2 regions of the Salinivibrio sp. AR647 genome follow, and region 2 is predicted to be linked to the other one. Evidence: predicted binding sites of a transcription regulator. Region 2 holds the regulator's gene; the other holds the start of a gene.
The links. The regulator MetJ, encoded in region 2, represses methionine synthesis genes. The targets are predictions, from matches to a motif close to TTAGACNTNTANANGTCTAA.
Positions count from the first base shown of each region.

Region 1: a site for MetJ is predicted at 4,562-4,581, ahead of metK (methionine adenosyltransferase). Genes of this name have one in related genera too.

Region 1 covers NZ_MUFE01000012.1:60,990-72,523, forward strand. Annotated here, with positions in the region: gene BZG76_RS13490 (phosphoglycerate kinase) at 1-158, opposite strand, end outside; gene epd (erythrose-4-phosphate dehydrogenase) at 227-1,234, opposite strand; gene BZG76_RS13500 (ligand-gated channel protein) at 1,430-3,385, opposite strand; gene BZG76_RS13505 (LysR family transcriptional regulator) at 3,554-4,474, shown strand; gene metK (methionine adenosyltransferase) at 4,653-5,807, shown strand; gene BZG76_RS13515 (SprT family zinc-dependent metalloprotease) at 5,880-6,383, shown strand; gene rsmE (16S rRNA (uracil(1498)-N(3))-methyltransferase) at 6,503-7,234, shown strand; gene gshB (glutathione synthase) at 7,252-8,196, shown strand; gene BZG76_RS13530 (YqgE/AlgH family protein) at 8,285-8,851, shown strand; gene ruvX (Holliday junction resolvase RuvX) at 8,848-9,294, shown strand; gene BZG76_RS13540 (type IV pilus twitching motility protein PilT) at 9,239-10,276, opposite strand; gene BZG76_RS13545 (YggS family pyridoxal phosphate-dependent enzyme) at 10,300-11,001, shown strand; gene proC (pyrroline-5-carboxylate reductase) at 11,044-11,534, shown strand, end outside.
Region 2 covers NZ_MUFE01000009.1:93,711-105,244, reverse strand. Annotated here, with positions in the region: gene BZG76_RS12020 (PadR family transcriptional regulator) at 1-53, shown strand, start outside; gene metF (methylenetetrahydrofolate reductase) at 174-1,073, opposite strand; gene BZG76_RS12010 (bifunctional aspartate kinase/homoserine dehydrogenase II) at 1,354-3,795, opposite strand; gene metB (cystathionine gamma-synthase) at 3,871-5,031, opposite strand; gene metJ (met regulon transcriptional regulator MetJ) at 5,218-5,535, shown strand; gene BZG76_RS11995 (malic enzyme-like NAD(P)-binding protein) at 5,635-6,879, opposite strand; gene rpmE (50S ribosomal protein L31) at 7,135-7,350, opposite strand; gene priA (primosomal protein N') at 7,571-9,769, shown strand; gene cytR (DNA-binding transcriptional regulator CytR) at 9,921-10,949, shown strand; gene BZG76_RS11975 (SPOR domain-containing protein) at 11,021-11,534, shown strand, end outside.

The sequences.
Region 1 (11,534 bases), on a different contig from region 2:
TTCGCGCCGGCTTCCAAGCAGTGTTTGATGGTAGGCAATGACGCCAAAATACGTGCGTCAGAGGTAACTTTACCGTCTTTTACCGGCACGTTCAGATCCGCACGGATAAAGACACGCTTTCCGGCAAGATCTAAGTCGGTCATCTTAATTACAGACATAGGGTCCTCTCTATAAGGTTGCAAATTGAAACTGACTTAATCAGGGCGACCCCCTTGCGTTAGCGCACTCATTGCGCCATCGCCAAGGTGGTATCCAACATTCGGTTGGCAAAGCCCCACTCGTTGTCGCACCAAACCAACGTTTTTATCAGCTGATGATTACTCACCCGCGTTTGCGACCCATCGACAATGGCACTGTGTGAGTCGTGGTTGAAGTCTATCGACACCAAGGGCGCTTCGGTATAATCCAGTATACCGTCTAATGTACATCGAGATGCGGTTTGCAGAGCTTGATTTACGTCATTAACTTTCACTTTAGTACGTACAGTGACACTTAAATCCATAGCTGTCACGTTTATCGTCGGCACACGCACAGAAATCGCTTCGAACTTGTCAGAAAATTTCGGAAAAATCCTACCGATCCCAACATGCAATTTGGTATCGACAGGAATGATAGACTGGCTAGCCGTGCGTGTACGACGAAGATCGGAATGGTAGGCATCGATCACCTGCTGATCATTCATTGAAGAGTGAATGGTGGTAATGGTGCCAGACTCAATACCAAAGTGCTCATCCAGCGCTTTGATCACCGGCACAATGCAGTTTGTGGTACAAGATCCATTGGAGACAATACGATCGTCTGTCGTCAATGCCTCGTGATTGACGCCATATATCACGGTTCGGTCGACATCTTGGCTCGCAGGGTGTGAAAACAAGACTTTTTTAGCGCCAGCGGCAATGTGTGCTTCGCCGTCTTCACGGGTACCAAATTTACCCGTACAGTCTAAGACAATATCAACATCAAGATCACGCCAAGGTAACAGTTGTAATTCCGGTAAGTGAAGAAGGCGAATGCTGTCGGTGGCGACAAACAAATGTTCTTGATTGTAAGAAACAGGCCAACCGAATCGACCGTGGCTCGAGTCATACTGGAGCAGATGCGCCATCGCTTCCGGCTCGGCGAGTTCATTAATCGCCACCACTTGAATGCGATCGTGCTTACCGCTCTCGTACAGGGCACGCAATACGCTGCGCCCTATGCGGCCAAATCCATTAATTGCGACTCTGAGTGCCATGTCCATCGGTGCTTGTTTGACGATGGTACACAGTGTATCTCAAGCACGTAAAAGACGCACGTATTGTGTGAGTCTTCTCACGCGAGTTGAGAACAAAGCGTAGTAAAAAAACGCCCGTCCGGTAAAAGTCCGAGACGGGCGTGGCAGTGTGATGGCGGCTTCAATCGATGCAGCAAGACCATCCTTTATTGTGACTTAGAAGCTGATATTCATGCCTAACCAATATCGGCGTTCATCACTGATATAGCCGTAATCCTCATAGTCACGTTCTTTGTCCAATAGATTATAAACCGCACCTTGAAGCTCAATGGCGTCGCTGAGCTGATAGTTCATCCCAGCGTCTACCAAGGTGTAGCTCGGCTCTATATTGCTTCGCGAGGATGGGCCTTTGACAGGATCCATTTCTTCGCCACGGTAGGTCGCGCTGACCCAAGGGCTCAACCGCTCGGTGGCTTGCCAGTTTACTTCGCCATACGCGAGCTGCTGAGGAATTTGATTCAGAGGTTGGCCTTTATACGCACCGGTCTTCTGCTCCGAATCGGTGTAGGTATAACTGGCGCTGATATCAATGGTGTCAGTCACGGGAGCAGATACATTGGCCTCTATGCCTTGGGTAACGGCTTCGTCAACATTGATTCGATAAGTTGGATCTGAGCCAAACCGATTGGGACCGTCGGTGCACACGGAAGCCGGGCAGGTCACACGGGTGATCTTATCTTTAAAGTCATTATGGAATGCTGTTAACGAGCCACTAACTCCGGTGTCGCCTTGATAGTTAATACTCACTTCTGAGTTCACAGACGTTTCAGGTTCCAGGTCGGCGTTACCATAGATATTACCGCCACGACTCACTTGCGCCCAATTCGGCGCAATTTCTCGCAGTTGTGGTGAACGGAATCCGGTCGCGATCCCACCTTTCACTATCCAGCTATCGGTGAGCTGATAAACACCATACAGGCGTGGACTGGCGTGATAATCATAGTTTTCATCATGATCAACACGTAGGCCTAGCGTCACGCTAAATGGGTCAATCACTCGCCATTCATCCTCCACAAACAAGGCGGCCTGAGTATTGTCAATTTCAGTTTGGCTCGATGCTTGATTAGAGGAAAAGTCTTCCAGTTCGGCATGGGTCACCGAGCCGCCAACCGTCAAAGTGTGTGTGTCAAAATCACGGATAAGACGGGTTTTAAACTCGGTGTTGTTAATCGTCATCTCACGACTTTTATTGCGGCTTTGCTCGTGCTGTAGGTGTGAGTCTGACCAGCCCCACGTCCAATGTCCTTCATGGCCGAGCGCTACCGATTGTCGCCGATATTCATTATTGCTGTTTTCACAACCGCCTCGACAACCCTCGGTCGGCACGGTTTTACCCATTTGGCCATTGCGCTCTTGCGAGCTCGCGCCTAGGTCCAGGGTCCATTGTTGAAAATCGCTGGCATCATAGGTCAACGAGGTTGATAGGCTGCGTAAAGATTTATCCTCGTAACCGAAAGTAATGTCGTCTTCTTGACGTTGAACCGTTTGGCCCGATACCTTCATACCCAGTTTATCGCTTAGGGCGCCAGAAAGGTAAAAGTTGGCACTTTGTTCATCGCCTGATGCGCGTTTTTCTTGTAATAACGTACTCAGCTGCACGTTACCGTGCCACTCTTGCTGGTTACGACGCGTAATAATGTTAATTACCCCACCAATGGCATCAGAGCCATACAATGTCGACATCGGCCCGCGAATCACCTCAATACGCTCAATCGCTTGCAAAGGCGGCAGCCAACCTTGTTCAATGCCGGGTCCGTCGCTGTTTGGGCGTGTTTCTCGACTGGTGGTACGCTTTCCATCCACCAGCATCAAGGTATATTTTGACCCCATACCGCGAATGCTTATATCCGTGGTATCGCCACCGCCTGTCACGACCACGCCAGGGATGCGTTTTAGGGCATCCGTGACATCTCGATAATAACGACCTTCTAGTTGGTCACGGCTAATCACACTGATACTTGCTGGCGCCTTTGCTGTGGCTTGCTCAAATCCTGAGGCCGTGATGACCATGGTTTCAGTATTTTGATCGACCGCTTCAGCCGCATGAATGGCACTTAAGGGGATACCGGCTAAAACCATCCCAAGTACGCAGGGACGAAGACAACTGGACATAATCAACTCCATTCTGTGATAATGATTATCGTTTGTTATATGATAATTATTCACATCTAAGTCAGGACAACTAGTGGCAAAACAGGAACACTTCGTTCCAGTGATAGAACGACGTCATAGTCACCAAACGACAAGTGTGGACTTTCAACGGAATCAAAAAGGACGATTATGCAGGACTTCTCCTCTATTCGTGCATTTGTTGCTTTATGCCAACATCAAAGCCTAACGGCGGCCGCGAAAGCACTGGGACAGCCCAAATCAACTCTCAGTCGTCGTTTAGCGCAGCTCGAGACAGATATGGGGCAGTCACTGACACAACGGCAAGGAAACCGGCTAGTGTTAACCAAAGCAGGCGAGATATTCTCCCGTTACTGCCAACAAATGCTCGATTTGGTCGAGGAAAGTGAAGAAGCGATCCAAGGGTTAAATAATCACCTTCAAGGGCCAATTGACGTGATTTGCCACCCAGGCATGATGCGTGGATGGGCAGGGCCATCGATAAATGCCTTTTTAGCGCAACACCCCAAGGTTTCCATTACATTAACGAGTGACGTCAGCCCAGCGCGTATCCAGTCTGCGGATCTGATTATTTGGGCGGGCGATATTATACTGCCGATGAACTGTCGAGCTCATAAGCTAGGCACTTGGCAATATGGTATTTATGCTGCACCACACTACGTGGCACAACACGGCCCTTTTATGCATCCAAGCGCTTTGGACGGCCATCCATGGCTGGATGTTTTTGCCCTTCGGCGGCAAGGGTTGACGCTCCATAATCACGATAACACCTACCATTTAAGCGCCATGCCTAGCCGTTTCAATTGCGACATGATAGCGATCCAGTTAGATGCGATTGCAAATGGACAAGGTGTCGGACTTCTGCCGACTTGGAGTGCAGCTGGCTATCAGAAACACCACCCTGATAAAATTATACGGTGTTTAGCGCAATGGCACTCAGCGCCGGTCCCATTACATCTTTATTGCAGTGCTGGCCGCCTTCCTCTGCGTGTCGAGTCACTCAAACATTGGCTGCAAGAAGCGGCTCCAACCGGCTGGCAACCCGCAAGATCGCCTCAAGCCGTTACTTAGGACAATACGATACGGCTCGCCTTTGCTATACCTAGAGAGGCCCCCTGATGCATTAACTGACTTGCGTTTATCGTATTTGCGAATAAAATAGACGTCTAGAAGTTAAAACATCTGAGATGATCGGCGAGACAACTCGCTACGTATCGTCGGTATTCTTGATAACCAATGAGAGTGTCACATGGCTAAGCACCTGTTTACCTCAGAGTCCGTCTCTGAAGGCCATCCTGATAAAATCGCCGATCAGATTTCTGATGCGGTCTTGGATGCCATTCTTGAGCAAGATCCCAAAGCGCGCGTTGCCTGCGAAACCTACGTGAAGACCGGAATGGTCATGGTAGGCGGGGAAGTGACGACCTCAGCCTGGGTTGATATTGAAGAGCTCACTCGCCAAACGGTACGCGATATTGGTTACGTCCATTCCGATATGGGTTTTGATGCCAATTCTTGTGCAGTATTGAACACCATTGGCAAGCAATCGCCTGATATAAACCAAGGCGTTGACCGCGCTGATCCCAAAGATCAAGGTGCGGGCGATCAAGGGATTATGTTTGGTTTTGCCACCAATGAAACCAATGTACTGATGCCAGCCCCTATTACTTACTCACACCGTTTGGTTGAGCGCCAAGCGCAAGTGCGTAAAGATGGCACCTTAGATTGGCTACGTCCTGATGCAAAAAGCCAGGTCACTTTCGCCTACGACAACGGCAAGATTGCGGGCATTGACGCCGTGGTGCTGTCAACACAGCATGGCGACAGCATTTCAACCGACGATCTCCGCGAAGCGGTCATGGAAGAAATTATCAAACCGGTTCTGCCTGCAGAATGGCTCACCAAAGAGACCAAATTCTTTATTAATCCAACGGGTCGCTTTGTGATTGGTGGCCCGATGGGAGACTGTGGTTTAACCGGCCGTAAAATTATCGTGGATACCTACGGTGGCGCAGCCCGTCACGGTGGCGGGGCATTCTCAGGCAAAGATCCATCAAAAGTGGATCGTTCTGCCGCCTACGCCGCACGTTATGTAGCGAAAAACATCGTCGCAGCTGGCCTTGCTGACCGCTGTGAGATTCAATTGTCGTACGCCATTGGTGTGGCCGAGCCAACGTCTATCATGGTCGAAACCTTTGGCACTGAAAAAGTGGCGCCAGAGGTGATTATTAAAGCTGTTCGTGAGCACTTCGATCTACGTCCGTATGGCCTACAAGAAATGCTCGACTTACTGCAACCTATTTATAAGCAAACTGCTGCGTATGGCCATTTTGGTCGTGAAATTTTCCCATGGGAGAAAACCGACAAAGCAGACCTATTGCGTGAATTTGCCAAGCTTGGTTAATCTGGCCTGATTCGCTTTTTACAAAGGGAAGCGTTCGCTTCCCTTTTTTGATCGCAGTGTGAGTCGACACCTATGCCTTCTCTTTCTAACACCTTGATACAATCGGTCACCGACCAGGTTCACGCCTGTATTGATCGTGCCAATCGACAACTAGATCGCCAACTGGTTTATCCAACAATTGGCTTTACGTTACGAGGGCGCGCCGCAGGCACCGCGCATCCGACAGAATGGCGATTAAGGTTTAATCCGGTATTGCTCCAGCAGCACGCCGACGCTTTTTTTCATGAGGTGATCCCGCATGAAGTCTGTCATTTAGTCACGTTCGCGCTGCATGGGCGTGTCAAACCTCATGGTCCGGAATGGCGCGACCTAATGACTAACTTGTTTCATGTTCCAGCAAACACGACCCACCAGCTTGATATCACAGCGGTGCAAGGGAAAACCTTCTCGTACCAATGCCGTTGTGGGCCAGTGGCCTTAACGATACGCCGTCATCATAAAGTTCTGCGCGGCCAGGCAACCTATCGGTGCAAACAGTGCCAACAGATACTGACGCCGGTTAGCGAAAAACATTAGCCATTTGCTTTTCCGTTCACCGTCCCCATATTATTGACACGTTCCCGATTAACACATCACCTATTGCCACCGGTAGCCATGTTACACTGGAGGCTGATTGATAATGGAAAGCGAACACCATGCGAATTCCTCGAATTTATCACCCGGCGCCTTTACCGTCTCAAGGCACGGTGACCTTAAGCGATGAAGCGGCGAATCATCTAGGCCGCGTATTAAGAATGCAAGCAGAGCAACCAATTCTGCTTTTTGATGGTTCTGGGGCACAATTTCCAGCGACCTTGACGCAAATCAGTAAGAAACACGTCACCGCAACCATCTCAGCCCGCGAAGAGGTCGGTGTTGAATCGCCACTAGATTTTGAACTGGGACAGGTTATTTCTCGTGGTGAGAAAATGGAATTTACCGTACAAAAATCGGTTGAGTTAGGGGTAAATACCATTACGCCACTTTTATCGGCGCGATGTGGGGTCAAGATCAATGCTGATCGACTGGAGAAAAAACGCCAACAATGGCAAAAAATAGCCATTGGCGCGTGCGAACAAAGTGGGCGCAATATCGTCCCCACCGTGAATCCCGTGATCAACCTAGACACTTGGTGCCAACAGGCATTTGATGGATTGAAACTCAACCTTCATCCTCGCGCACCGTATTCCCTCAATACACTTCCTCAAGCCCCTTCTAAGCTACGTTTGTTGATTGGGCCAGAAGGCGGATTGTCAGAAGAAGAAATAGCGATGACACGTGATCGTGGTTTTGAAGAAATTTTATTGGGCCCTCGGGTCTTACGCACAGAAACGGCGGCGCTGACAGCCATTACCGCGCTACAAGTCCGTTTTGGCGACCTGGGTTAACGGCAAACAGGAGAGACATGATGAAAATAGGTGTAGTGATGGATCCCATTGAGGCCATCAGTGTAAAAAAAGACTCCACGTTTGCCATGATGTTGGCGGCACAACAACGCGGCTGGGAAATACATACTATTTCGATGAATGATATGTCGATGCTGCAGGGTGAACCGAGTGCTCGCACCCAAACAGTGAGTGTCATGGATGATCCTAACAATTGGTATCAAGTACACCAAACACAAACCCTACCGCTGCGCGCGTTTGATGCGATCTTGATGCGAAAAGATCCCCCCTTTGATACCGAGTATATCTATGCGACCTACATGCTAGAGCGCGCAGAAGAAGCCGGTGTTTTAATTGTGAACAAACCGCAAAGCCTCCGTGACTGTAACGAGAAACTCTATACCGCTTGGTTCCCTGAACACACACCCACCACCTTAGTGACACGACGTGCCGACGAGATTCGTGCATTCCAAGCCCAGCACGGTGATGTTATTTTGAAGCCGCTCGATGGCATGGGGGGCGCCTCTATTTTCCGGGTCAAACAAGGTGATCCGAATATTGGTGTGATCATTGAGACCCTTACTGAGCATGGCCAACGTTTTTGCATGGCACAAACCTTCGTCCCTGACATCAGCAATGGTGATAAGCGCATCTTAATTGTTGACGGCGAACCGGTGCCCTACTGTTTGGCCCGCATTCCAGCAGAAGGTGAAACGCGCGGTAATCTCGCCGCCGGTGGCCGTGGTGAAGCACGTCCTTTATCGGAGACGGATTGGGCAATTGCACGTGCAGTCGCACCGACATTGAAAGAAAAAGGGCTGATCTTCGTTGGACTCGATGTGATCGGCGATAAGCTCACAGAAATCAATGTCACCAGTCCGACCTGTATTCGTGAAATTGACGCCGCGTATGATATTTCCGTAGGCGACATCTTGATGGAAGCGATCGCCCAACGCTGCAAATAAAAAATGAGGCGCATTGCGCCTCTATGATTGCCTAAATACACATATTTTGCGCATACTCAACGTAAGCGTACGAACAGGAGACGGCGATATGGATCTGAAAAATCATTTTTTAATCGCAATGCCGAGCATGGCCGATAGCCGTTTTCAACAGGGTGTTATCTACGTGTGTGAGCATAATCATGACGGCGCCATGGGGTTAATGATCAATCACCCTATTAACTTGTCCGTGGGTAAAATGCTGGACCAAATTGAGGTAGAGCGCGACGTGCCGCTTTCCAAAACAACCGAAAGTCTGACTCAATCCGTTTTATTTGGCGGGCCGGTGTCTGAAGATCGAGGATTTGTGCTGCATCCGGCCAATTGTTCGTATGGCACCAGTGTGCCCGTATCGGATCAATTAGCCGTGACCACCTCAAAAGATATCTTATCGATTCTCGGGACCGAGCAACAGCCAGAGCAATTTTTGGTGGCCTTGGGTTATGCAGGCTGGGAGGCCGGACAGCTTGAACAAGAGTTAGCCGAAAATAGTTGGCTCACACTGGAGGCCGATCCCAGCGTAATTTTTGATACCCCTGTCCACCAACGTTGGCAAAAAGCGCTCGACCAACTCGGCATTGACGCCGCCAACCTTTCTTCACAAGTAGGACACGCATGAACGCACAAACCGTGATGGGTTTTGATTACGGGGTAAAAAGCATTGGCGTTGCCATCGGTCAGTCGTTAACCGGCACCGCTCGCCCTTTATGCGCTTTGAAAGCGCGCGATGGTATTCCTAACTGGGATGACATTGATGCCCTATTAAAAGAATGGCAACCTGATTATTTAGTGGTTGGGTTGCCATTAGATTTACAAGGTGAACCTCTCGATACCATTACACCCAGAGCGAAAAAATTTGCCAATCGCTTACATGGGCGCTTTGGTTTCCCGGTCTCGTTACATGATGAGCGCCTATCAACACGCGAAGCCCGCGCAGCACTTTTTGAACAAGGCGGCTACAAAGCCTTAGGTAAAGGAGCTGTCGACGCCCAGTCAGCCGTTGTGATTATTGAAAGCTGGTTTGAGCGCCAATATGCTGAGCCGTTTCACGCCTCGGAATAACCCCTTGGTCGGTCAGCCGTATTATCGCCTGCTCCATAGTTTGCATCCCCTGGGCGACGCCTGTTTGCATCATGGAAGTCATCTGCGCCACCTTGTCTTCACGGATAAGGTTAGCAATCGCAGGGGTGGCTTTCATAATTTCATACGCAGCGACCCGTCGGCCCTGGGTGTTTTTGACGAGCTGCTGCGATACTACCGCCTGCAAAGAGGCAGACAACATAGAGCGAACCAAGGGCTTATCACTCCCTGGAAACACATCGATAATCCGGTCAACGCTTTTCGCCGCACTCGCGGTATGTAACGTGGCAAAGACTAAATGGCCAGTTTCTGCGGCCGTCAATGCTAAGCTTATTGTCTCTAAGTCTCGTAGCTCGCCGACCAGAATCACATCTGGATCCTCCCGTAAGGCCGAACGCAGCGCCTGTTGAAAGGATTGCGTATCACGATTCACTTCCCGCTGATTCACTAAGCTTTGTTGCGGCGAGTGAATAAACTCGATCGGATCTTCAATAGTAAGAATATGCTTTTGTTGATGACGATTAATATGATCAACCATCGCTGCCAACGTCGTTGATTTGCCCGATCCCGTCGGCCCAGTCACGAGTACCAGCCCCTGAGTGAGCGACGCGAGCTCTGTTAAGACAGAAGGTGCGTTTAACGCTTCCAAGGTTGGCAGCGCCTCTGGGATAACCCGAAATACCGCCGCGCACCCATGTTGCTGATGAAAAGCGTTCACCCGAAACCGGCCAACCGAGGCCAGCTCAAACGAAAAATCCACCTCCCATTCGGTTACAAACGTTTGCCGTTGCTGGGGATTCATCACAGCGATAATCAATTGCTCGACCACTTGATGATTGAGCGCAGGTAGACTGAGCTTGCGCACATCGCCATCTACCCGCACCATTGGCGGCACGCCCGCAGAAAGATGTAGATCTGACGCACGATGCTTTACACTAAAGGCCAATAGCTCAGTAATTTCCATTCATTTTCCTCGTAGAATCAGGTATGTGTAATATTAAGCAGAATATTGAACAGGTCAGGGAACAAATAGACCTCGCCACCCAAAAATGCGGCCGACCCGATCATTCGGTGCAGTTGCTTGCGGTGAGTAAAACAAAACCCGTCGAGGCGATCGCAGAGGCCGTGGCCGCAGGTCAAACCGCATTTGGCGAAAACTACGTGCAGGAAGGCGTCGAAAAAGTGGAGCACTTTGCCACACATGCCCCAAACACAAAGATTGAATGGCACTTTATTGGTCCAATTCAGTCGAACAAAACGCGCTTGATCGCCAGCCACTTTGATTGGGTCCACTCAGTCGATCGGTTAAAAATTGCTAAACGTCTAAGTGAGCAACGTCCCGCACATTTGCCGCCACTCAACGTTTTAGTACAAGTGAATACCAGCGGTGAGGCGTCTAAATCAGGCATAACACTGGATGAAGCCATGGATTTGATTGAATCAATGCGGGCTTTACCCAACCTCACCGTGCGAGGATTCATGTCGATCCCGCAACCGGAAACAGATTATCAGCACCAATGTGCCGCGTTTGAGCCTTTAGCGACCGCGTTTAATTCGCTCCACGCACACACGCCGACTATTGATACCTTATCGATGGGTATGAGCGGTGATATGGCAGCTGCCATTGCATGTGGCAGTACCATGGTAAGAATCGGCACCGCCGTTTTTGGTGCACGTGATTACCGCTAACGATACCTACACAGAATGATGAGAACAACAGGAACCGAATACATGGAACATCGCCCTCTCACCTTTATTGGGGCTGGCAACATGGCTCGATCCATCATTGCCGGACTCGTGGATGCAGGATATCCCGCCTCAGCCATTACAGCCGCGTCACCCAGCGCGCATCCTAACGATGTGCTGACAACGCAATACGGGATCCAAACCACCACAAACAACCTTCTTGCTTGCCAACAAGCGGAAGTGATCGTTTTAGCGGTAAAACCCCAATTAATGGCAAAAGTATTAAGCGACTTGCCAGCGGTCGATTGGTCGTCGAAAATGGTGATCTCAATAGCCGCTGGCATCAATGTTGCCCGTCTTAATCAAATGGCTGGTACATCACTTAATCTGGTGCGCGTGATGCCGAATACACCTTCGCTGGTGGGTAAAGGCATGAGCGGCCTGTACGCATCACCGGGTGTGACGACGGGTGATCAAGACTATGCCTCCGCGCTGATGAAAGCGGTGGGTGAAGTCTGCTGGGTCGATAATGAGGC
Region 2 (11,534 bases):
CCTGGGCGCAAGAAGTGCGCGATGAGCTTACTATACTGGCCGCCAGCGCCTAATCAGAACAATAAACACAACTCGCAACCTAGGCGCCCCACGAAACGGGGCGCTTTTTTTGGCTAAAGGTAAACCGGTTTGGCGGTTTGGCGGTTTAGCGGTTTAGCGGTTTAACGGTTTAGCTAAGGTGCGACAGCCAATGGGCGAACCCCCAAAGTATGGCAAAGTGCATAGGTCAATTCGGCCCGGTTGAGGGTATAAAAATGAAAATCTTTTACCCCTTCACGGCTGAGTACGCGCACCATATCGATAGCAATCGAGGCACCGACCATCTGCCGGGTCACAGGGTCATCCTCAAGACCTTGATACTGTTTGTGCATCCACTGTGGGACACGCACATGCGTCATTTGCGCAAACCGAGAAGCTTGCTTAAAGTTGGAGACGGGCAAAATCCCCGGCACAATCTCGACATCAATCCCCGCCGCCACACAGCGGTCACGAAAACGTAGGTAGCTTTCCACATCAAAGAAAAACTGGGTAATGGCACGACTGGCACCGGCATCGACTTTCCGTTTCAGATTAATGAGATCCGCTTGCGCACTTTTCGCTTCCGGGTGCACTTCAGGATAAGCGGCGACAGAAATATCAAAGTCATGTTCTTCTTTGAGCAACCGCACCAAGTCAGCCGCATACATAGTCGGCTTTTTCTCCGGCGACGGTAAGTCTCCGCGCAAAGCCACAATGTCACGAATACCATTTTGCCAGTAGTCACGGGCAATATGGCGCAGCTCATCTTCAGTGGCATCGATACAGGTTAGATGGGGCGCCGCCGCGACCCCCGTTTGATCATGAATACTTTTCACGATGTCATGGGTGCGATCACGCTCACCAGAATTGGCGCCATAAGTCACTGACATAAACTTAGGTTTAAGCCCTTTGAGGCGGTGCACGGAATTCCAGAGGGTTTCTTCCATACTGGGCGTGCTGGGCGGAAAAAACTCAAATGAGACGTTAATATCACCGTCTAAGTCGGCAATATTCTGATTAAGTGCATCAATGTGGCCTGCGTGCGTATAGCTCATACCCTCTCCCTGCAACCGGTTTTATTCGCGATGATGTGCGTTTTTGGTTTATACGTTTAGACGTCCATATGTCTAAAGGTTGTCGTTATCTGGGTGAAATGTCAACGATCTCAGCCATGAAAAGAACTCATAGTATTATGAAGATAGTCAACATGCAGGAAGCCACCGAGAGCAGCAGCCAAAAGCGCGTCATATAACGTGATCTTCAGATAAAAAAAGCTGTCTTATGTGGAGTAAGACAGCTTTCACGTTTGCGAAGATCACGTTTACTAAAAGGACATTAGTGAAGACGCCCAATTAAGCGATTCAGATCAGATTGTATCGCCCCAGCGGTGACATCCCGCCCCGCCCCCGGTCCGCGGATCACTAATGGATTTTCACGATACCATTGGCTTTCAATCGCAAACACATTATCACAGGGCAGTAGATGCGCCAGCGGATGCTCACTCGGTAAGGTTTCTAAGCTCACCTGCGCATTACCATTGGCTTCTAGACGCGCCACATAGCGCAACACGGCGCGATCTTGCTGCGCTATTTCCAATCGATCCTGTAAACACGCATCCATTTGATGGGCGTTATCGAGAAACGCATCTAACGACAAAGATTGCAGCGCTGGCGGTATCAGTGACTCAACCTTGACCTGCTCGGGCTCCAATGACAGGCCCGCCTCCCTTGCGAGAATCACTAATTTACGCACCACGTCGGCACCCGACAGATCGTCACGCGGATCAGGTTCAGTTAGCCCTTGCTGCCATGCCTGTTCAAGTAAAGCACTGAACGGGACCTCGCCGGTGAATTGCAAAAAAAGCCAGGATAACGTACCGGAAAAGATCCCTGAGAGTGCGAGGATATGATCACCGCTTTCACGTAAGTCTTGAACCGCATAGTTAATCGGCAGCCCAGCGCCTACCGTGGCGTTATATAACCAATGGCGCCCCGTTTTCGCAAACGCATGTTGAATCGCATGGTATTGTTCGGCCGGTGCCGCGCCGGCTTCTTTGTTGGCGGAGATTAAATGAAAACCATGCTCGGCGAGACGCGGATAGAGAGCTGCCAGTGAGGTATTGGCCGTGACATCCAAAATCACCACATCATCATAAGGATGATTCAATAAGCGTGTTAACCATTCATCATCAAAGTATGGCGTGCCATTGTCATCAAAGTCATCCCTGATCTGCATTGGATCGATGCCAGCAAAATCTAACCATTGATTACGACTATCTACCACCGAAATCAGCGACACCTCCTTGCCATGACGCTTTTCGAGGTGCGATTTTTGCTCGGCAAACAAGCTGAGCCAACGCGCGCCAATATTTCCTTTCCCTACCAACACCAAGCCAATGCGACGTTGGGCTTGGAACAGCGCATCATGTAAGCTGGCCACAAGGGCAGGCGTATGCACCTGACGCAAAATCGCCACCATGCTCAGTCCAGATGCAGATTCACTGATAAACTCTACAGGCTGTGACTTCAGCTGCTGATAAAAACCATGACAGTGCACGGGATTATTGACCACGCCGGCTCCGACGGCAGCAACCATATTAAACCCTTCGCGCAGCTTCAACTCCGCGGATAGCCCGGCATCCTGGATCTGGGCCATGACCGAGGCCACGACCTCCGCCGTAAAGGCCAGTAAGATACGATACTGATCATCTTGATAATCCGTCGCCAGTGGTTGCACTTTCAGCTGAGAGAGGATACGGCTCAACTCTTGTTTAATTGCCTGAAAATCTTGCCCGCGGGCGACATCAAACTGCAATAGGCACACATCATCCAAAGATGTAATGATTTTTGCCCCGCGTCCGGTAGCCAGTACACGCTCTATATGGGTCGAGCCACTGTCGGGGGCCTGGGTACAACGTAAGGTCAGATCGGTCGCACTTTGCGCCACAGGCTGTAAAGTACGGCTATGAAGCACGGGCGCCGCCAAGCGTGCCAATTCGCCTGCTTCATCCAATCGGATTAAGGGTAACAAGCAAGCATTATCGACATGGCGTGGATCCGCGCTGTATACACCGGCAACATCACTCCATATAGTCACGCGGCGGACCCCCGCTAACGCACCGAGCACCGTGGCCGAATAATCTGACCCGTTACGCCCCAAAAGTACGGTTTCCCCAGCTTGATTTTGCGCCATAAACCCCGTAATAACGACGTGAGATTGCGTGTGCTGAGAAAGTTGCTGCCGTAACAGTGGCCATGATGCGCCGCGATCGACCTCAGGTTGAGCCGCACGTTCCGCGCGTAAACAGTGGCGCGAGTCCAACATCACCGCCTGACGACACTGCTGATTAAGCAGCGCAGCTAATAAACGCGCCGACCAAACCTCTCCGAACCCTTGCACATCGGCTTGTACGCTGTCGCTCAGCGCTGTCTCCCCGAGCGACGCGATCGTCGCGATGTCAGCAGATAAGGCATCAACCAACTGTTGTTTGTGATCACCGTTGATCAGATTTTCAATCAAGTCTTGCTGAAAGGCACGGACGCCTTGCAAGGTCTCATGCGCCAACCGGCCATCTTTGCCCAGTTGAGCGAGCCAAGCAATGAGCTGATTGGTCGTTTTCCCCGCCGCAGAGACCACAATTAAGTCGTGCGCCTTTGCATGCGCCGTCAGCACATCGACCACACGGCGATAACAATCTGGGCTCGCTAAACTGCTGCCACCAAATTTATGCAATTGGCGTTGTGATTCGGGGGCGGTGTCCATCGGTTGCGCGTGCATGGCGAGGTCTCTCTTGGTCTCAATAAATATCAATAAAGCGGCGTGCTATGACAGCAACACCTATAGCAATCGGTTTTACTGGTTAGCTAAATGGGCGAAGGCATGCGCCAAATCGGCCACTAAGTCTTCTGCGTCTTCTAGTCCAATAGAAAAACGCAACAACGTCCGGGTAATGCCAGCCTCGGCTTGCGCGTCATCACTCATCGCACGATGGGTCATTGACCCTGGATGCGTGACCAGACTTTCTACCCCGCCCAGCGACTCGGCAAGCGCAAATAAAGATAAGCCTTCAATAAAACGTGCGATCCCAGCGGAGTCCGTGTCCAGCTCGAGGCTGAGCATACTACCAAATCCAAACTGCTGACGGGCGGCAATCTCATGGCCTGGATGTGTCGCCAAACCGGGATAGTAGAGTTGCCGCACCGCAGGGACTGTTTGCAAATAGGTTAATACCGCTTGCGTATTTTGCTGATGTTGTTTAACCCGAGCGCCCAAGGTACGCAACCCTCGCAATGTCATATAACTGTCAAAGGCGTTGCCTGTCGCGCCCAAGCAGTTGCCCCACCACGCTAATGTTGCAGCCAATTCAGGCGTCTTCGCCACTACAGCGCCACCGACAATATCAGAGTGACCATTAATAAATTTAGTAGTGGAATGCACGATGATGTCCGCACCCAGTGAAAAAGGCTGTTGGAGTGCTGGCGATAAAAAGGTGTTATCGACCACCACCCATGCCCCCACTTGGTGGGCCTGTTGGCAGATTTTAGCAATATCGACCACACGCAATAGCGGATTAGAGGGTGTTTCAACTAACACCAGTTTCGGCTGTTTTGCCAGCGCAGCGGTTAACGCCTGGTGATCAGATTGATCGACAAAACTGACCTGCCAAATCCCTTGCTTGGCGCGTGACTCTAACAAGCGATAGGTACCACCATAACAGTCGTGCGGTGCAACAATATGATCCCCTGCATCCAGTAAAGACAACACCAAGTTAATGGCTGCCATCCCACAGTTGGTCACCACGGCACCGGCTCCGCCTTCCAGTTCCGTTAACGCTTGCTCTAACTGAGCTCGAGTTGGATTGCCCCCACGGGCATAATCATAAGTGGGAACGTCGCCAAAAGCAGGAAAACGATAGTTGGTTGATAAATACAAAGGCGGCACAACCGCATGATGTTGCGTGTCAGTGCCAATTCCTGTTCGAACGGCAATGGTGTCGGTTTTTTTACCTGTCATGGTTCATCCTTGCTCTTGTTGCGCTGGCACGGTTTACGTGATCCAGTCGTCATCATACTACTTTACCTCGGCGCTTTTGGGACGTCAACACTTCTAGACGTCTAAACACCTTTGCATGTGGCGGTTAATATAGCTAAAATCTCCGCAGCATCATTCTGGGTATTCCATAATCAAGATAGGTGAGACATGGCGCAGTGGAACGGCGATTACATTAATCCGTATGCCGAACATGGTAAAAAGAAAGAGCAGGTAAAGAAGATCACCGTCTCTATCCCACTTAAAGTATTAAAAATTCTTACTGATGAGCGCACTCGCCGTCAGGTTCATAACCTGCGTCATGCGACCAACAGTGAGCTATTGTGTGAGGCATTTTTACATGCCTATACCGGGCAGCCTCTGCCAACCGATGACGACATCCGTAAGGATAAACCCGATAGCATTCCTGCCGAGGCACGTCGGATCATGGAAGAGTTGGGTATTGAGTTTGACGACAGTGAATACTAAACAAAAAAACCGCCATCGGCGGTTTTTTTATGGTAAGACACTGTTTTCGACTTATAACATGTTCTACTTACAACATATTTTCTTTACAACATGTTTTCTTTACAACATATAGTTGTCTGGCATCTCAATACGGGCTACGCCGGTTTCGACGGCCGCAAGCGCCACGGCACGTGCTACCTTGGGCAGTAAACGGGCATCCATCGGCTTGGGAATGATGTAATCCGGGCCAAAACTGAGTGAAGACAAGCCCGCGGCATCTAAGACCGATTGTGGTACAGGCTCTTTCGCCAAACCACGAATCGCTTCAACGGCGGCCAACTTCATCGCATCATTAATCTCACTGGCACGCACATCTAATGCTCCCCGGAAAATAAACGGGAAACACAAGACGTTATTCACCTGATTCGGGTAATCCGAACGCCCCGTTCCAATGATCAGATCATCCCGGACTTGGTGCGCAACCTCTGGGTTAATTTCAGGATCTGGGTTTGAGCAGGCAAACACGACAGGCTTATCCGCCATCAGTTTTAATGCCTCAGGCGAGAGCAAATCCGGGCCTGATACGCCAACAAAGAGATCCGCACCTTCAATCACATCTTCGAGGGTACGCTTATCCGTGTTATTGGCAAACAGCTGCTTATACTTGTTAATGTCATCACGACGGGTGTGAATCACCCCTTTGCGATCCAGCATGTAAATCTTTTCGCGCTGGGCGCCACATTTAATCAATAGCTCCATACAGGCCACCGCAGCGGCACCCGCACCGAGACACACGATGGTGGCTTCACCAATATCTTTGCCTTGCAACTCGAGCGCGTTAAGCATCCCCGCAGCAGTGACAATCGCGGTACCATGTTGATCATCATGGAAGACAGGCACTTCACAGCGTTCAATCAGCTGCTTTTCGATCTCAAAACAATCTGGGGCTTTGATATCTTCAAGGTTGATACCGCCAAAGGTGTCAGCAATATTGGCTACGGTATCAACAAACTCATCGATGGTGCGGTGTTTAACTTCAATGTCGATCGAGTCCAAGCCGGCAAAACGCTTGAACAATAACGCTTTGCCTTCCATGACAGGCTTTGACGCCATCGGCCCTAAATTCCCTAACCCCAAAATCGCGGTGCCGTTTGAGATCACCGCAACCATATTGCCTTTACCGGTATAGCGATATACGGCATCCGCATCTTGGGCTATTTCACGCACAGGTTCAGCAACGCCTGGGCTGTAGGCGAGAGCAAGATCCGCCGCTGAATCAGCAGGCTTACTGAGTTCGACAGAGATTTTTCCGGGTGTAGGGTATGCATGATAATCCAGCGCTTGCTGGCGTTTATCGTCCGACATGTCGTTTTCCTAGTTATTATCGTGAAGGGGTAACCAATACCGGCAGGGAAGGATGACCGATATTAGCCAGACACTCTACAAACCACACAGGAAAGGTTTGTATAAGGGTAAAGATGGTAACGCAGCGGGGAAACGTCCACCAGTACTAACGCCGTATTCGCGATGATGCTCGGACCTGTTGTCCGAATACTAGGACGATACGATCAAAAAAAGGGACGCTGATGCGTCCCTTCTCTATATTCGGTCAATAGCTGCTTATTTTTTGCTGCTAAGGGCACCGAAACGTTTCTTAAAGCGATCAACACGGCCACCAGCATCAAGGATACGCTGCTTACCGGTGTAGAATGGGTGACATTTGTCACACACGTCTAGGTTGATGTTTTTACCTAGGGTTGTGCTGAACGCAAATTCGTTACCGCAAGAGCATTTTGCTGTGACGGCTTTGTACTCTGGATGGATACCAGCTTTCATAGGGATAACCTCATTTTAAAGGCCGTGTCGCTCTCCCGATCCTAAGCCGGGCACCACACGTCGTTAACAAATATTTTCTAAGGCGCGCAATTCTAATCAAGCCCCCTCGGTTTCGCAACTTTTTTGTGCAATCACCACGCCGCGTCACCGTACAACAAGGCTTTGCCAACCGAAGGCGAACCGTTACACTGAGCCCCCTTCTGGTCAATAAGATGTTGTGATGGAACAGTTTGCTCAGGTGGCCCTACCGGTCCCGTTAGCGAAAACTTTTGATTACCGAATCGGTGAGAATCAACATCCCATCATCGGTGGGCGGGTAAAAGTGCCCTTTGGCCGCCAGCACAAGGTTGGCATTGTCACCGGCTTATCCGCAACCGCCAGTGTGGACGCGAGCCAACTCAAGGTGCTCGATGCCGTATTGGATACCCAACCGGTTTGGACGCCCGGCGTCTATCATTTACTCCACTGGGCAAGCCGCTTTTATCATCATCCGCTAGGGGATGCGATGGGCGCTGTGATGCCAACCCTGCTTCGAAAAGGACGCCCTGCGGCATTACAACAGCAAAAATGGTGGCAAATTACCGAGTCAGGACAAAACCAACTCCTCTCGGGCCTGAGCCGTGCCCCTAAACAAGCTCGGGTGTTGCAGTTGCTCACACACGGCCCTGCCACCCATGCCGACTTGATCGAACAAGACATCGGCGCACCGGTGCTAAAAACCCTGGCCAAAAAAGGTTGGATAGCCCCCTACACACCACCGCTAAACGCTCAAGCCTGGCAACCGCATTTTGCCGTCACCGAAGACAAACCGGCACTCAACCATGAACAGGCGATGGCGGTTGCCACCATCAATGCCAATGACGGTTTTGCTTGTGCTTTACTCGAGGGGATCACCGGTTCAGGGAAGACAGAGGTCTACCTAAACGTGCTCGAACCTGTGCTTGCTCGCGGTGAACAAGCCTTAATTTTGGTACCAGAAATCGGCCTCACCCCACAAACCATTCGCCGGTTTGAGCGCCGCTTTCATGTCCCGGTAACCGTGATGCATTCAGGCTTAAATGATAACGATCGACTAAAAGCCTGGTTAGCCGCGCGCGAGAATCAAGCAGCAATCGTCATTGGTACACGGTCTGCCCTGTTCACGCCGATGGCTAATTTAGGCATTATCATTATTGACGAAGAGCATGACCCCTCGTATAAACAGCAAGATAGCTTTCGTTATCATGCCCGAGACTTAGCGGTTATGCGTGGTCATGAAGAAAAAGTGCCGGTGATACTCGGTTCTGCCACCCCCTCTTTGGAAAGCTTGCATAACGCAAAAACCGGTAAATATCAGTACCTCAAGCTGACTCAGCGTCCAGGTAATGCGGTGACCGCACGTCAGGGAATACTCGATATTAAGGGCCATTACCTCGACGCTGGATTATCCGCGCCGTTGATCGCCGAAATGCGCCAGCACCTACAACAAGGCAATCAGGTCATGTTGTTTTTAAATCGCCGTGGCTATGCGCCCGCCATGATGTGCCACGAGTGTGGCTGGCTCGCGAATTGTCAACGTTGTGATGCTTACTATACCCTTCACCAGCAACAGCAAGAATTGCGTTGTCATCATTGTGGCCACCAAAAACCCGTTCCGCACCAGTGTCACGATTGTGGCTCCACCCAGTTAATCAGTGTCGGCGTGGGCACCGAGCAGCTTGAAAGCCAGTTGGGCGAGCTCTTTCCTGAATATAAAACCGTGCGTATTGATCGCGACAATACCCGCCGTAAGGGCAGCTTGGAAACCTACCTTAATGGCATAGAAAAGGGCGAATATCAGATCCTACTGGGCACACAAATGCTCGCTAAGGGCCATCATTTTCCCAATGTCACCCTAGTGGCGTTAGTTGATGTCGACGGTGCCTTGTTTAGTAATGACTTTCGCGCGCCTGAACGGTTGGCGCAACTGATGGTGCAAGTCGCCGGCCGCGCCGGTCGCGCCAGCAAGCCAGGGACGGTGCTATTACAAACGCACCATCCCGAGCACAGCCTGATCCAATCGCTGGTACACAAAGGCTATCAAGCCTTTGCGGAGTCGGCGCTCACTGAACGCCGCCAAGCTTGGCTTCCGCCCTATACGTTCTTAAGTTTATTTCGCGCCGAAGGCCATGAAGAAAACAGTGTGCAGCAGTTTTTACAACAAGTACGTCAAACGCTCGCTGCCTCCCCCATTCAACACGATGAAAGCCATGTCATGGGCCCTATGCCCGCAGCGATGGCCAAACGCGCGGGCCGTTATCGCTGGCAATTATTAATCCAAGCCCCAAGTCGAAAAGTGATGCAGCAGTGGCTAACGGTGGCTCTTCCTGCAATCCATCAATTACCCCTTTCGCGCAAAGTACGTTGGTCTTTAGATGTCGAGCCGCAAGACCTTTCTTAATACTCCCTTGCCGTAAGTCGACACAAGTCACACTTTCATTGCAATAAGTGTTAGCTTGTCCGTATTTAAATTGGACAAGCATAGGTAAAATAGGGCCGCAATTGGCTAAGAAAACAGGTCAGATGAGCTAATAACTGTTTGATCTCACAATATAGATAACAAGAGGACTGTCATTATGGCGACAATGAAGGACGTTGCCCACATTGCCGGTGTATCCACAGCAACGGTATCGCGCGCGCTGATGAACCCAGAGAAGGTGTCAGCCAGCACGCGTAAAAAAGTTGAACATGCTGTGGTTGAAGCTGGTTATTCCCCTAATTCACTTGCGCGTAACTTGCGTCGCAATGAATCAAAAACCATCGTCGCTATTGTACCGGACATTTGTGATCCCTACTTCAGTGAGATTATTCGCGGCATTGAAGAAGCCGCCATGGAACATGGCTACCTAGTTCTACTGGGTGACAGTGCCCAGCAACACCACCGTGAAAATTCATTCGTCAATCTGGTGTTTACTAAACAAGCGGATGGCATGCTGCTGCTTGGCTCCGACGTCCCTTTTGATGTCAGCAAGCCTGAGCAAAAAAACTTACCGCCACTGGTCATGGCCTGTGAATATGCGCCCGATCTGGAATTACCGACGGTTCATATCGATAACCTTACCGCTGCCTTTGAAGCGGTTAATTATCTCACCCAAGTCGGCCATACTCGGATTGCTAACATTACCGGCGTACCGGAGACAGCATTAACGCAGTTCCGCTCACAAGGGTATCAGCAAGCGTTACATCGAGCGGGGATCACCATCAATCCAGCGTATAGCGTCGTCGGTGACTTTAGTTTTGCCTCCGGAGCGCGTGCCATCACCAACTTGCTCTCACTGCCTGAGCCACCCACTGCGGTATTCTGTCACTGCGATGTCATGGCCGTTGGCGCGATGCAACAAGCGAAACGTTTAGGCATGCGGGTCCCGCAAGATATCTCCATTGTTGGTTTTGATGATATCCAATTCGCCGAGTATTGCGATCCACCACTCACGACCGTTTCGCAGCCTCGCTATGACATTGGCCGCCAAGCCATGTTGATGCTGCTAAACACGTTACAAGGACGAGAAGTGACCCCTGGCTCCCGGCTTTTGGACGCCAAGCTGGTGATCCGTGAGAGTGTCGCCCCTCCGTCTCGGTAGTAAGACTAGTCAGCACGGGCTCAAGCCAGTAATATGAGCCCTTTACTGGCTTCTTAATTTGATTATTTGCTGTGGCAACTCGTGATTACGTTAAACGTGGCAAAGCGCCGCGTAAAAAAAATACTCGCCGCCAACCGACCAAGACGCGGGCTGGATTCCCATTTAAATGGGCGCTGCTTGCTGTTGTCTTAGTGGGTGCGTTTGCTTATGGCCTGTATTGGTTGAGCAAAACCGATGCACCGACACCCCCTTCTCCCCCCGTGTCTCACACGCAACCGGCCACGCAAAGCCAGGTAGAAAGTCTACCGAAAAAGCCCAAAGAAAAATGGAGCTACATCGAAGAGCTGGAAGGCAAGGAAGTAGAAGTGAAAGCAAAAGCGCTGCCACAATCGACCCGTCCTTACCTCATGCAATGCGGTGCTTACCGTAGCCAAGGGCAGGCTAATGAGCGTAAAGCGATCATTGCGTTTCAAGGGCTAGAAAGCCAAATCAAGGTAAGCCCTGGTGAGAAAGGCACTTGGTATCGTGTGGTGCTTGGCCCTTACCCGCGCAAGCGCCAAGCAGAGAAAGATCGCAATATGCTGC